DNA from 2 places in the Micromonospora sp. NBC_00389 genome. Region 1 is predicted to be linked to the other one. Evidence: riboswitches for the same ligand, from Rfam matches in the RefSeq annotation. Region 1 holds a riboswitch; the other holds the start of a gene.
What was found. Region 1 has a riboswitch for cyclic di-AMP ahead of OG470_RS33060 (C39 family peptidase). Riboswitches for the same ligand answer to the same signal wherever they lie in the genome.
Positions count from the first base shown of each region.

Region 1 (6,989 bases):
ATGAAGTCGCCTGTGTTCAAGGCGCCGCTGCTTTGCGCCGCGGTGAAGGCCTGGACCGAGCGGCCCTGTCCGATGGCGAGAAGGATCCAGGCCAACGGACCGATAACGATCGCGGCGATCATGGTTCCGATATGTCGCATCCGGGCACCGTACCGGTGGAACACAACGATGAAAACCCCCGGCACCGACCGTCGTTTTTCGGTCACGGTGGGGGCGCGGCAGGGGTCAGGCATGCCGCGATCCTGGCCACGCTCGATGCTGTTGACCCCGTCGGTGTGCCCGGCAACCCGTACGCCGCCCCTCTTGCGGCCTGCTGTCGGGATGAGTTCCCCCCGCTTTGCTGGAGCGGTGGTTACCTGCTGCCGGCTGGTGCAGGGGTGGCGATAGGTGGCTCGGCCTGGTCGTGCTGGCTGGTGTGCCAGGCGGTCTCGTATTCGTCGGGGCTGAGGTAGCCGAGTTCTTTCTGGATGCGGTGGGTGTTGTACCAGCCGTCGATGTACGCGAAGATCGCGTTCTCGGCCTCGTCGCGGGTTCGCCAGCTCGTGCGGTAGACGAGTTCGATCTTCAGCGTGGACCAGAAGTTCTCCATCAGGGCGTTGTCGTACGAGTCACCGACGGAGCCCATGGACGGCAGGATTCCGTTGTCCTGCAGCCGTTGCGTGAACCGGAAAGACGTATAGTTCGATCCCCTGTCGCTGTGATGGATCAACTGGCCGTCTCGGACATCGCGTGACCAGATCCCGTATTCGAGGGCGGCGAGGATCAGGTCGGTGTCGCAGCGGTCGGAGGTCTTCCAGCCGACGATCCGGCGGGAGAAGACATCGCGGACCGCCGCCAGCCAGAACACGCCCTCACCGCACGGGATGCGGGTGGCGTCGGCGACCCACAGCCGGTTCGGCCCGGCGGCGGTGAACTGCCGGTTGACCAGATCTGGCGCCGGCGTCGCCCGAGGGTCCTGCCGGGTAGAGCCGCCGCGCCAGCCGCGACGCAGGAACGCGCCCTGCCAGCCCTGGTCGGCCATCAGCCGCTCGACCCGCTTGCGGCCCACCCGGATGCCGTCACGGCGGAGCTGCCGGTGCACTCGGTCCGCGCCGTAGGTGTGCCCGGACGCGCTCCAGATCTCGTGGATGTTGGAGATCAGGCCCAGGTCGACCATGTCGCGGTCGCAGGGTTGTTCGGCCTGCTTGACCCACGCGTAGTAGGTGGAGGCGCCGACGTTGAGAACCCGTAACAGGAGCGCGACCGCGAACTGGTCACGGTGTTCATAAATGAACGTCATGACCGTCGCCGGGTCGGGTCGAGCTCCGCCGCGAAATACGCGCTCGCCGCTTTCAGGATCTCGTTCGCCCGTCGCAGCTCGGCGACTTCCTTGCGCAGCCGGCGGTTCTCCTCGGCCATCTCGCTGGTGGGCCGGTCGTGACGCTCGTCAGCGTCGGCCTCGGCCTGCCGGATCCAGTTCCGCAAAGCCTCGTGATGCACGCCGAGCTGCTCGGCGAGACGCCGGATCACGGGCTTCGGGTCCGACTCGCGATACAAACGCACAGCACGCTGACGCAGCTCGTCGGGGTACTTCTTCGGTGCTGCCACAGAAACTTCCTCCCCACGGCCATCAGACCATGATCAAGAAGCTCCATGAAAGCGGGGGTGGCTCAGGAACTGGCGGGACGGCCGCTCGCGACCTTGCGCCAGGCAACGCTGAAGCCTGGCTTACCGCGGGGGAGTAGAAGCGGGGGAGTGCAACTTAACGGCACCGGGCCGCTTCTGATCTTGCCCCAATCAGCTCGCGGATGATGTGACGGCACTGTCATTCCGACCACAAGCAGCGCCGCGTCGGGCATGTGGTCGGCGTTAACGAACAGGGCGCCGGGTCGCAGGAGTCCGTGGATCTCTGCGTACAGGGCGAGAGGTGCTGGGGTCGAGCCGTGCAGGGCGGTAGCGGTGACGATCGGGTCCTAGTCGCGGTGGGGGAGATCCGCAACCCAGTCGCGGTGGCCGTCCATCCAGGGACGCCTCGAAGGTGGCCAGCAGGACGGGTCGAGGTCGAGGTCGAGGTCGACGTGTCAAGTCCTTGCTTCCGAGAAGATCTTGCCAGGATCCTGCGAGCAGGAACGCGGCTGACGCTGTATCTCACCCGACGATAAGTGGACCTGGCTGCATATGGTGTGTGCCGGCTCGGCTGGCGCAGTTGGGGGCGCTGTGCCCGCACCCCGGGTGGCGCCGGTGGCGCACCCAGCCGCCCCGACGGCCTGCTGGCGACCGGCGGGGTGGCATGAGGCACCGTCCGATCTGGTGACCCCAGTCACATCGGCCCGGACACGGTCAGCGAAACTCATTCCGGGCCACCGATACCGCCGATGAGGCACCGATCGCGACCGTCCGTCCGGTTGTCGACCGACAACGCCGTCGTAACCGCTCGTCCCATTGAGTGAAGTCAGCGCCAAACTGCGCGGAAATTAATTGCGCCGATCATGTTTACGCAGGTGTGAGTGGGTTGGCAGGGTGCGAATGGTTCAGTAGTGTCGGCGCGTCCGGTGCGGTTTCCGTCGCAAGAGGCGACGCCGCGCCGACCCGCTCAATCGTGATTTCACGAACCGGGGACCCATTGCACGTCCGGGGTGAATCCGCGAGCCACGGCCCGCGGTAGGGCGATCTTCCCGCCCGAATCCGTCAGCTAACCCGGTAGGCGGTGTCGGAAGGAGTTCCATCTCGTGCAGCACGATCCCACCCCTCGGTCGATCCCCCGACTTCACGGTGCCGCGATGCGGTCGCTCGTCCCCTCCGGGCCGACGAGCTGATCCCGGCATCCGACACGCCCGACTGACCGGGCGATCCCCTTCCGAGCGGCTTAGCACCGTCCGCGGACCTCGCGCGCCCCGGCGCGCCGTCCCGCGCTGACCAGGGTCCGCCGCTCTCCGCCCCCCGTACCGTGGAGGAACACGTGAAGCACCACCTCAAGCGGCAGCTGCGACGCCTCGCCACCGAACGCCCGTACCAGGTCGCCGCCGGCTCCGCCGCAGCGCTCGTGCTGGCGGCCACGACCGGTACCCTGCTCGTCAACGCCAATGACGCGCCCGTGCGCCAGGAGGCCACGACCGCCGTGGCCGAGCTGGCCCCGCAGCTGGGCGACGTCGCCACCGGCAACCAGGCCCGCATCGCGACATCCCCGTCGACCTCGGCCAGCGCCTCGCCGTCGGCCAGCGCCACGTCGACCAAGCAGAACCCGGACCTGACCCGCAAGGCCGCCCCGAAGCCGCCCTCGACGAAGGTCCTCGACTACACCTACGAGGCGCAGACCGCCTACTGGAACTGCGGCCCGGCCGCAGTGCGCAACGCGCTCAGCGCGAGCGGCGTCGAGACCACCCAGGACGCGATGGTCGCCCCGCTCGGCGCCACCGAGAACGGCACCAACTCCGCCGAGGACACCACCCGCGGGCTCAACCAGATGGTCAAGGGCAACCCGTACCGGACCCGGACGATCCCCGGCACGGCCTCCCCGGTGCAGATGGACCAGCTCCAGGCCGACGTGGTCAAGGCCATCACCGACGGACGGGCCATCGTCGCAAACACCGTCGGCGACGCCACGGACACCGACGGGGGCTGGCACTCCTTCCCCGGCGGCCACTACATCGCCGTGGTCGGCTACAAGAACGACGGGCGGACCGTGCGGATCGCCGACTCCGCGAACCCGGCGACCGCCTCCTACTGGATGACCACCATCGAACTGGCGAACTGGATGGCCACCCGCGGCTACTCTGCCTAATCCCGCGTCCGACCCTCGGGCACCGGCTCTCTACGAGGAGCCGGTGCCCGACGCATTTCGCCCGGTCCGCGCTCTCGCGAGCGGTGGCACTCCCCACCCAGCTGTTCACTTCGGTGAAGGCCAGGCTGTCCGGCACGCGCAGGTCGAGGGCCCGCTACGGCGCACGTTTCGCGAGCTGAGGCCGGCGGTGTGCGCCGTAGCGGGGGTTGTGCCGCGCGGCTTGTAGACGGCCAGGACGGTCGCGGCGAGCAGGACCAGCAGCCCACCCGTTAGCGGCGGCCGCCCGCCCGGGGGGTCAGGCGGTCAGGCTGTCCAGGGCGGCGCGGAGCCGCCGGGTCGCCTCGTCAGCCACCGGTCGCAGCTCGTCTCTCCCGGTCAGCTGCACCATCACCTGGGGGTCGAGGGCCTGCACCAGGGTGGCGTCGGGGCCGTCGGCGCGGACCACGACGTTGCACGGCAGCAGCAGCCCGATCTCCCGTTCCGCTTCGAGCGCCTGGTGTGCCAGAGGCGGGTTGCAGGCGCCGAGGATGACGTAGTCCTCCAGGTTGATGCCGAGCTTGTCGTGCAGTGCGTTGCTGGAGGTTCGTTTTTATAGCTCGCCTAAGGGACGTCTCGTAACCCCGGCGTCTGTCTGTAAAGGACGGTCGGTCAATATGCCTGGGTACAGGTGATCACCGCAGCCCGTCCGGCATGGATCTTCCCGTTCACCGGGTTGCAGCCCGACCAGTTCCGCAAGCTGGTCCGCTTAGTCGCCGAGCGTGGTGGTGACGCGATCACTGACGGCCGGCCGGGCCGGCAGTGGGCCCTGGACCTGCCCGACCGGGTGCTCCTGGACGCGGCGTACTGGCGCACCAACCTGACCATGCGCCAGATCGGCCCGCTGTTCGGGGTGTCGCACTCCGCCGCGCACCGGGTGATCGACACCCTCGTCCCGCTGCTTGCCCTGGCGCCGGTGCGTCGGCGGCCGGTCGACCAGATCGCCATCGTCGACGGCACCCTGATCCCGACCCGCGATCACCGCCTGGCCGCCCGGAGCAAGAACTACCGCTATTCGACGAATCTGCAGGTCGCCATCGATGCCAGTACCCGCCTGGTCATCGCCGTCGGCGACCCGCAGCCGGGCAACCGCAACGACACGATCGTCTACCGCACGAGCGGCATCGAGGAGCAGCTGGACGGGCGGCCGGTGATGGCCGACGGCGGCTACCGGGGCAACCGCGAGGTGATCATGCCGTACCGCAAGCCCTCCGACGGCAGCGACCTGCCGGACTGGAAGCAAGCCCTCAACGTCGAAAACCGCAGGGTTCGGGCAGGGGTCGAACACGCCCTAACCAGGATGAAGTGCTTCAATATTCTGCGCGACTATCGACGCGCCGCCCGGACATTGGCCGATACCGCTTCCGGCATCGCCAACCTCCACAACATCATCCTCGCTGGCTGACCCCCCGGTCCGGCACCGGGCACCACCTTCACCCAGTTACGAACCGGCCTGGGGCTCGAGCGTGAAGGGGTGGGCGGCCGGCCCAGGCGAAAAACGCCGCCATCGTTGCCCTACAAGACCAAGGCAGGCACAGAGGAGACAGCCGGCTTATTTCCACCCACGAGGCGAAATCGGGGAAACTCAGCCATTGCTAAGGGACGTCTCGTAACCCCGGTGTCTGTCCGCTGAGGACGGTCGGTCAGGATGCCTGGGTGCAGGTGATCACCGCGGCCCGCCCGGAGTGGATCTTTCCGTTCACGGGGCTGCAGCCCGCCCAGTTCCGCAAGCTGGTCCGCGTGGTCGCCGAGCGTGGCGGTGACGGCATCGCCGATGGCCGGCCGGGCCGGCAGTGGGCCTTGGACCTTCCCGATCGGGTGTTGCTGGTGGCCACCTACTGGCGCACGAACCTGACGATGCGCCAGATCGGGCCGCTGTTCGGGGTGTCGCACTCGGCCGCGCACCGGGTCATCGACACTCTCGGCCCGTTGCTGGCCCTCGCGCCGGTGCTGCGGCGGCCGGTCGAGCAGATCGCCATCGTCGACGGCACCCTGATTCCCACCCGCGATCACCGACTGGCCGCCCGCAGCAAGAACTACCGGTACTCGACGAACCTGCAGGTCGCCATCGACGCCAGCACCCGCCTGGTCATCGCCGTCGGCGACCCACAGCCGGGCAACCGCAACGACACGATCGTCTACCGCACCAGCGGCATCGAGGAGAAACTCGCCGGGCGGCCGGTGATGGCCGACGGCGGCTACCGCGGCAACCCCGAGGTGATCATCCCGTACCGCAAGCCCGCCGACGGCGGTGACCTGCCGGCCTGGAAAGAAGCCCTCAACGTCGAACACCGGAGGGTCCGTGCAGGGGTCGAACACGCCCTGGCCAGGATGAAGTGCTTCAAGATCCTGCGTGACTACCGCCGCGCCGCTCACACATTGGCCGACGCCGCTTCCGGCATCGCCAACCTCCACAACATCATCCTCGCCGGCTAATCGCCGGTCTGGCGCCGGGCAACACCTTCACCCAGTTACGAGACGTCCCTTAGGCACCCTGAATCTTTCGAAAATTGGCCTACTATCGCCGGTTCGTAGAGAGAATGTGGCGAAGGGAAGACATAACTGGGGGGACGCATCATGGAGTTAAGGCAGCGACTGACGCTGTTTGCGGTAACCATCGCAGCCACACCGTTGGTCCTCGGCGGGTGCACCACCGACCGTAAGTCGGCTGCCGGGTCGGCCCAGGGGCGGGCAGCGCCGCCGGAGTTGACCGTCACACCGTCCGACGGCACGCAGGAAGTGCCCATCAGCGCCGAGGTGGGAATGGCCGTGAAGGGTGGGCGGATCAGCGCTGTACGGATCAGCGACGATAAGGGGACGCAGGTCAAGGCGGAGCCTCGGCAGGACGGATCGGCCTGGGTTCCGAGCAGGCCGTTGCAGCCCCGGCGTACCTACACCGCCGAGGTCACCGCGACCGGCGACTCCGGGGAGATCACCACCCGGAAGACGACCTTCACGACGATGCCGAAGTCCACCAAGCCGGTGATCACCAGCACGCTCTATTTCGCTGGCAATCGGACCTACGGCACGGCGATGCCGGTAACCGTCGCGTTCGACCCGCCCATCGCGAAAGAGGCCAGAGCGGATGTGCAGCGCCGCCTGTTCGTGAAGACGAATCCCCCTCAGTCGGGGACCTGGTCCTGGGTGGACGATGGTAGCCAGGTCTATTACCGGGCCCCCGATTTCTGGCGAC
Region 1 is NZ_CP107947.1:6,980,994-6,987,982, reverse strand. It holds gene OG470_RS33075 (hypothetical protein) at 1-122, opposite strand, end outside; gene OG470_RS33070 (IS3 family transposase) at 353-1,279, opposite strand; gene OG470_RS33065 (transposase) at 1,276-1,587, opposite strand; cyclic di-AMP (ydaO/yuaA leader) riboswitch at 2,560-2,701, shown strand; gene OG470_RS33060 (C39 family peptidase) at 2,927-3,760, shown strand; gene OG470_RS33055 (DUF302 domain-containing protein) at 4,056-4,328, opposite strand; gene OG470_RS33050 (transposase family protein) at 4,428-5,201, shown strand; gene OG470_RS33045 (transposase family protein) at 5,453-6,232, shown strand; gene OG470_RS33040 (L,D-transpeptidase) at 6,374-6,989, shown strand, end outside.

Region 2 (6,989 bases), 3.0 Mb from region 1:
GTCGACCTGGACGTCGCTCACCCCCGTGATGGCGCCCACCTCGGCGCTGACCGCGCTGACGCAGTGCCCACAGGTCATGCCCTGCACCTGGTACGTCGTGTTGACCATCGGACTGATCTCCCCTCTGCCGCCTCCGAGCTTATACCCCCGGGGGGTAACCTGGAGACGGACCTCCGCCTTTGCCTGTACCGGTACCCGGTTGGGGTATCGCGGCAGGAGACGACCGTACCATACCCCCCAGGGGTACGCTATCCTGGTCGTCATGACCACACCCACCCCGATCCGCGGATACACCGCCAGCAAGGACCAGTTGCTCACGCGGCTTCGCCGCGTCGAGGGGCAGGTCCGTGGCATCGAGAAGATGGTCGACGAGGACCGCTACTGCATCGACGTGCTCACCCAGATCTCCGCGATCCAGGCCGCCTTGGACAAGGTGGCGTTGGGCCTGCTCGACGGGCACGCCCGGCACTGCATGCACGAGGGAGCGGCCGAGGGCAGGGCCGACGAGATGGCCTCCGAGATGATGGCGGCGGTCGGCCGGCTGATGAAGCGCGGCTGAGGGCTCTCAGCCGCGCTCCGGGGCGAGGCGTACCCGGCGCAGCAACTGGGCGTTGAGCGCCACCACGATGGTGGACGCGGACATCAGCACCGCCGCCAGCGCCGGGCTCAACGCCACCCCCGCCCAGGCCAGCACACCGGCCGCCAGCGGCAGCGTCACCACGTTGTAGCCCGCCGCCCAGGCCAGGTTCTGCCGCATCTTGCGGTACGACGCCCGGGAGAGCCGGACCACGGCACCGACCCCGCGCGGGTCCGACGACGCCAGCACCACCCCGGCGGACTCGATCGCGACATCGGTGCCCGCGCCGATCGCGATGCCCACGTCGGCACGAGCCAACGCCGGGGCGTCGTTCACCCCGTCGCCGACCATCGCCACGGTCAACCCCCGCCGCTGGAGTTCGGCAACCCGGTCGTCCTTCTCCGCCGGCAGCACCTCGGCGAAGACCTCGTCGACGCCGGGCCGGAAGCCGAGGTCGGCGGCCACCGCCTCGGCCACCGGTCGGGCATCACCGGTGATCATGGCGATGGTCCGGACGCCGTCGGTGCGCAGCTCGACGATGGCCTGACGGGCCTCCGGACGCACCTCGTCGGTCAGTGCGAACGCGCCAAGCACCGTGTCCGGCAGCCGTACCAGGTGCAGCACGGCGGCACCCCGCGCCGACCATCGCCCGGTCGCCGCGTCCAACTCGGGCGGAAGCGACAGGCCCAGCTCCCGCAGCAGCGCCGGCCCGCCCACCGCGTACTCCGTACCGTCGATGGTGGCCTGCACGCCGCGACCCGGCAGCGACCGGAACCCGGCGGCCCGGGTCGGGCCGGCGGGTCCGGCCGCCGCCACGATCGCCCGGGCCAGCGGATGCTCGCTGTCGGATTCCACGCCGGCCGCGATCCGCAGCGCCTCGTCCCGCCCGACGCCGGGCACCGTCACCACGTCGGTGACCGCGTGCTCGCCCCGGGTCAGGGTGCCGGTCTTGTCGAAGAGCACCACGGCCACGGTCCGCATCCGCTCCAGCGCCAACCGGTCCTTGACCAGGATCCCGGATCGCGCGGCCAGCGCGGTGGAGAGCGCGACGACCAGCGGGATGGCCAGACCGAGCGCGTGCGGGCAGGCGATCACCAGGACGGTGACCGCGCGGACCACCGCCTCGTCCGGCTCGCCGAGCGCGGTCCAGACCAGCACGGTCAGCACCGCGGTGCCGGTGGCCACGTAGAACAGCGCGGCGGCGAACCGGTCAGCCAGCAGTTGTGCCCGCCCGCCGGAGCGCTGCGCCTGCGCGACCATCCGCTGGATGCCGGCGAGCGCGGTCTGCTCACCCAGCGCCTCGACGCGGACCCGGATCGCCGAGTCGGTGGCGACGGTGCCGGCGACCACCCGGTCCCCTGCCGACCGGGCGACCGGACGCGACTCGCCGGTGATCATCGATTCGTCCAGCTCGGCGCCGCCGTCCACGATCCGGCCGTCCGCCGGTACTCGGCCCCCGGGCCGGACCAGCACCACATCGCCGATCCGCAGCTCGGCCACCGACACCGCCTCGACCCGCCCGTCCGCCGTCACCCGCTCGGCCTCGTCGGGCAGCAGTGCGGCCAGCGCCGCGAGTGCGCCCCGGGCCTGCCCGATGGCCTTCATCTCCTGCCAGTGCCCGAGCAGCATGATGGTGACCAGCGCGGCCAGCTCCCACCAGAAGTCCAGGTCGAAGGCTCCCAGGCTGGTGGCCAGCGACGCGGTGTAGGCGACGGTTATCGCCATCGCGACCAGCAGCATCATGCCCGGCGCCCGGTCCCGCACCTCGCGGACCGCACCGACCAGGAACGGCCAGCCACCCCACCAGAACACGACCGAGCCGAGCACCGGCCCGACCCAGGAGCGCCCCGGTACGTCCAGCCGGAGGCCGAGCCGGTCCAGCACCAGGTCGCTCGTCAGCACCACCGGGACGGTGAGCACCAGGCAGACCCAGAACCGACGGCGGAACATCGCCGGGTCGTGCCCGGCGTGCTTGTCATGCCCGGCGTGCTCGTCATGCTGCTTCGGCCCGGCGGACCCGGCGTGCTGCTGGTGACTGCCGGGACGGTCGGGCTCGGGCTGTGACGGAGCGGACATGACTCCAACATGCCGGTCCGGTCACCGCCGTGCGGGCGGTTCGACCGCGCGACACCCCGCCACAACCTGCGTCCGCGGGTCGGGCTGGCTAGCATTTCCCACGATGGCCCTCCGGACCTCGCTACGCAGTCGGGCGCCGACGCCGCCACGATGTGGCGTCGCCTCCGGTCGACCGTGCCGAGCACTCACCGTCCGTAGCCGTCATGTCGCCACCCAGCGATTCGTCATGCCCGTCGCCGCATTCCCGCAGCGGCGGTGAACCGACCGGCCCGCCGGCACGTACCCCGCACCGGATCGTTGGGAGTCTCGCATTGGGTTCCGACCACAGCCGTTCCACTCCGTCCGCCCCGCCCCGGGTACGACGGATCCTCATCGCGACCGTGGTACCGCTCTTCGTCGCCACCGTGCTCGCCGCGGTGGTGCTCTGGCCACGCGACGGGTCGCCGCAGACCGCCGGGGGCACGGACGTGCCGCGCTACCACGGCACGGTGACCCGGGTGGTGACCGAGCCGTGCCCGCCGGCCGCACCGAGTCCCGAGGGCACGCCGGACGCCGGGGCCGGGCTGTGCGGCACCGTGGACGTCCGGGTGGCCGACGGGCCGGCTGCCGGCCAGCAGGTCCAGACGCCGGTGCCGGACGGACCCGGCGCACCCCGGGTCGAGGTCGGTGACGAGGTCATCCTGGTCGAGCTGACCGATCCGGCCGATCCCGTCGCCAGCAGCTGGAACATCGCGGAGCACCAGCGCGGCACGCCGTTGGTCTGGCTGGCGGTGGTCTTCGCCGCCGCGATCGTCGCGTTCGGCCGGTGGCGGGGCCTGGCCGCGCTGGCCGGGCTGGCCGCCAGCTTCGCCATCCTGCTCACCTTCGTGCTCCCGGGGATCGGCGCTGGCCGATCACCGCTGCTGGTGGCGGTGGTCGGCGCCGCCCTGATCATGTTCGTGGTGCTCTACCTGACGCACGGGGTCACCGCGCAGACCTCGGTCGCGGTGCTCGGCACCCTGGGCAGCCTGGTGTTGACCGGCGTGCTCGCCACCATCGCCACCGCCGCCACCCACCTCACCGGCTTCGGGAGCGAGGACGCCACCACGCTGTCGATGTTCCAGGCCAACGTGGACCTGCACGGCCTGCTGCTCGCCGGGATCATCATCGGCTCGCTCGGGGTCCTCGACGACGTGACGGTCACCCAGGCGGCCACCGTCACCGAGCTGGCGAACGCCAACCCCGGGCTGACCCGGTTGCAGCTCTACCGGGCGGCCACCCGAGTCGGCCGGGCGCACATCGCCTCCACCGTCAACACCATCGTGCTGGCGTACGCGGGCGCCTCACTGCCGCTACTGCTCCTGCTCACCGCCGACTCGCGGCCGCTCGGGCAGATCCTGACCAGCGAGTTCCTCGCGCAGGAGATCGTCCGCAGCGCGGTCGCCACGCTCGGCCTCATCGCCGCCGTACCGCTGACCACCGGACTGGCCGCCGTGGTGACCGCAGCCGGCCGGTCGGGTGCCGAGCCGCCCGCCGAGCGACCCAGGCCGGACCGCGCGGAGGCACTGGCCGCACTCAGCTCACCGCGCACGGGTCGACCCGACCCAACCGGACCCGATCCGGCGCGGGCCACACCCCCAACCACCGCCACCGACCGGTGGCACGAGCCGGACAGGAGCACGGAGACGGCATGGTGACACTCCTCAGCGTGACGAGGTGGGGCATCCGCCCTGAGAACCGCGTCACTGGTCACTCAGCGCCATGGCGAAATGACGCTTTTAGTCGGCATCTGGACGTAGCTCAGCCGGTCGACTCTCGGGTAACCTCGCTGCCGGTTACCGCTGAAGGCGCGACGCAGCGCCTGCGGTGCCACCGCCCAATCGCCAGCTGGCGAGCCGGGGACCCAGGCACGTGGGGTGAATCCGCGTCAGCGGTAGGGGCCACTTCCGCCCCGAACCCGTCAGCTAACCCGGTCGGCGGTCGACGGAAGGGAATATTGTGACGGCACCCCTACGCCGCTGGTTGACACCCGTGGTGGCCGTGATCGCCGCACTGACCGTGCTCGCCGGCCCCCTCCCGGCGCACGCCGCCCCGACGACCCCCACACCGTCCGGGCACGAGGAGGACGGCGAGCCCGCGCTGCTCAACGACGTGATCGAGAAGGCCAACCGCGACTACTCTGCCGCCAAGTCCAAGTTGGACAAGTCCAAGAAGCGGCAGATTGAGCTGGCGGCGGAGGTCGACCGGGCCAACGCGGAGTTGGAGAAGCTGGCCCCCCAGGTCGGGCAGATCGCCGCCCAGTCGTACCGGAGCGGCCGGATCGGCGCGATCGCGATGCTGTTGGAGAGCGACGCCCCCGACTCGTTCGTCCAGCGCGCCGCGGTGCTCGACGAGATGAACATGGTCAACGAGAAGAAGCTCTCCGAGGTCAACACGGTGAAGTCCCGCGCCGAGCAGGCCAAGCTGGCCCTCGACGCGGAGGTCCGCGAGCAGCAGAAGCAGACCGCCCTGATGGCGAAGGAGAAGCGCGACGCCGACAAGGCACTCGCGCTGGTCGGTGGGAAGGGCTTCACCGGCGGCCTGGTGTCGGCGACCTCGCCGGTCGCCCGGATCGGCCCCAACCGGACCGCCGACGGTGACTGGAAGTCCGAGTCGTGCAGCGAGAACGACCCCACCACCTCCGGCTGCGTCACCCCGCGCACGCTGCACGCGTACAAGGAGGTCAAGCGGGCCGGCTTCAACCGGTTCGTCGGCTGCTACCGCTCCGGCGGGCCGTGGGAGCACCCGAAGGGCCGCGCCTGCGACTGGTCGTTGCAGAAGAGCGGCTTCAGCCCGTGGCACAACGAGGACACCCGGACGTACGGCAACAACGTGGCCGCGTTCCTCATCCGCAACGCCGACCGGCTCGGTATCTACTACGTGATCTGGAACCGACAGATCTGGTTCCCGGCGACCGGCTGGAAGTCGTACAGCGGGCCGTCGAACCACACCGACCACGTACACATGTCGATGCTCTGACCGCATGTCCACCCGTCGAAGGGCCGTCCCGCGTCGCGGGGCGGCCCTCGTCTCGTCAGGCGGCGGCGGGCGCGGTCGGGCCGGCCGCCGTGCTGGGCCCGGTCGGTACGTCGAGCGCCGTGGCGGTAGCCGGTACGGCGGCCACCGGGCGCACCACGCCGGCGGCGAGCCGGTACGACACCCCCACCACCGCGCAGCGCCCCTGCGCCACCTCGGCTGCCAGCACGGGCGACTGGCCGAGCAGCGCCTCGACGGTCTGCGCGATGTGAATGTCGACGATGCCGTCGATGTCGTCCACCCCCTCGGCCTCGGCGCGACGCAGGCTGGGCAGCACGGCGTCGACCACGGCACGCAGGTGCCCCCGGGGCGGGGTGCCGGTGGCGGCCGCCTCCCGGGCCGCCTGGACCGCACCGCAGGAGCCGTGGCCGAGCACCACCACCAGCGGAGTGCCGAGCACGGTCACCGCGTACTCCACGCTGCCCAGCACCTCCGGGCCGGTCGTGTGCCCGGCCGTGCGGACCACGAAGAGGTCGCCCAGCCCTCGGTCAAAGATGATCTCGGCGGCCAGTCGGGAGTCGGAGCAGCCGACGATCACCGCGAACGGGTGCTGTCCGTCGGCGACCGCCGCCCGGTGCCCGGCGTCCTGGTTGGGGTGGCGCGGGGCGCCGCTGACGAAGCGCCGGTTGCCGGCGGCCAGCTCGGCGTACGCCCGGGCCGGCTCGGTGAGCGCCGGCGCCCGGTCGGTGGCCCGCTGCGGACCCGGCTTACCGCCGGGTGTACCGGGACTACTCATCCCGCACCTCGTCTCACGCGTTTGACCTGCTCAAATGGCTCTTCAGCCGGGCCGGCGGCGGGCGCTGGCTCGGGCTCCACGGTCACACGCACCACAAGATGCGTCAAGATATGCGTGAGTTAGATTTCATACGTTGGCCCTGGGCCGGCCCTTCGGAGGTGCCACCGAGGCCAGGGCGGACAACCGGAGAGGCGGACCCACGATGGCGAGCACGGCGGCGGGCGACACCGGCAGCGGCCGGAACTGGACGTTCCTCACCAACCACGGACACGTCCTGCTGGCCATCGCCCGCGACCCCACCGCCCGGCTGCGCGACGTGGCGGCCGAGGTCGGCGTGACCGAGCGGGCCGCACAGGCGATCGTCGCGGACCTGGAGGCCGGCGGCTACCTGCACCGCACCCGGGTCGGCCGGCGCAACGAGTACACCCTCAACCCGGCCGGCCGGTTCCGGCACCCCGCCGAAGCAGACCGTCAGGTCGGCGATCTGCTCGCGCTCTTCGCCGAGACGCCCGCCTCAGCAGCCACCCACCCGTCCTGACCGCCGTC
Region 2 is NZ_CP107947.1:2,083,832-2,090,820, reverse strand. It holds gene OG470_RS09975 (heavy-metal-associated domain-containing protein) at 1-108, opposite strand, end outside; gene OG470_RS09970 (metal-sensitive transcriptional regulator) at 263-559, shown strand; gene OG470_RS09965 (copper-translocating P-type ATPase) at 566-2,653, opposite strand; gene OG470_RS09960 (YibE/F family protein) at 2,965-4,329, shown strand; cyclic di-AMP (ydaO/yuaA leader) riboswitch at 4,496-4,627, shown strand; gene OG470_RS09955 (coiled-coil domain-containing protein) at 4,631-5,650, shown strand; gene OG470_RS09950 (carbonic anhydrase) at 5,706-6,443, opposite strand; gene OG470_RS09945 (helix-turn-helix transcriptional regulator) at 6,646-6,981, shown strand.
Region 2: it holds a riboswitch for cyclic di-AMP, as region 1 does, so the genes downstream of both, OG470_RS09955 (coiled-coil domain-containing protein) here and OG470_RS33060 (C39 family peptidase) in region 1, are expected to answer to the same signal.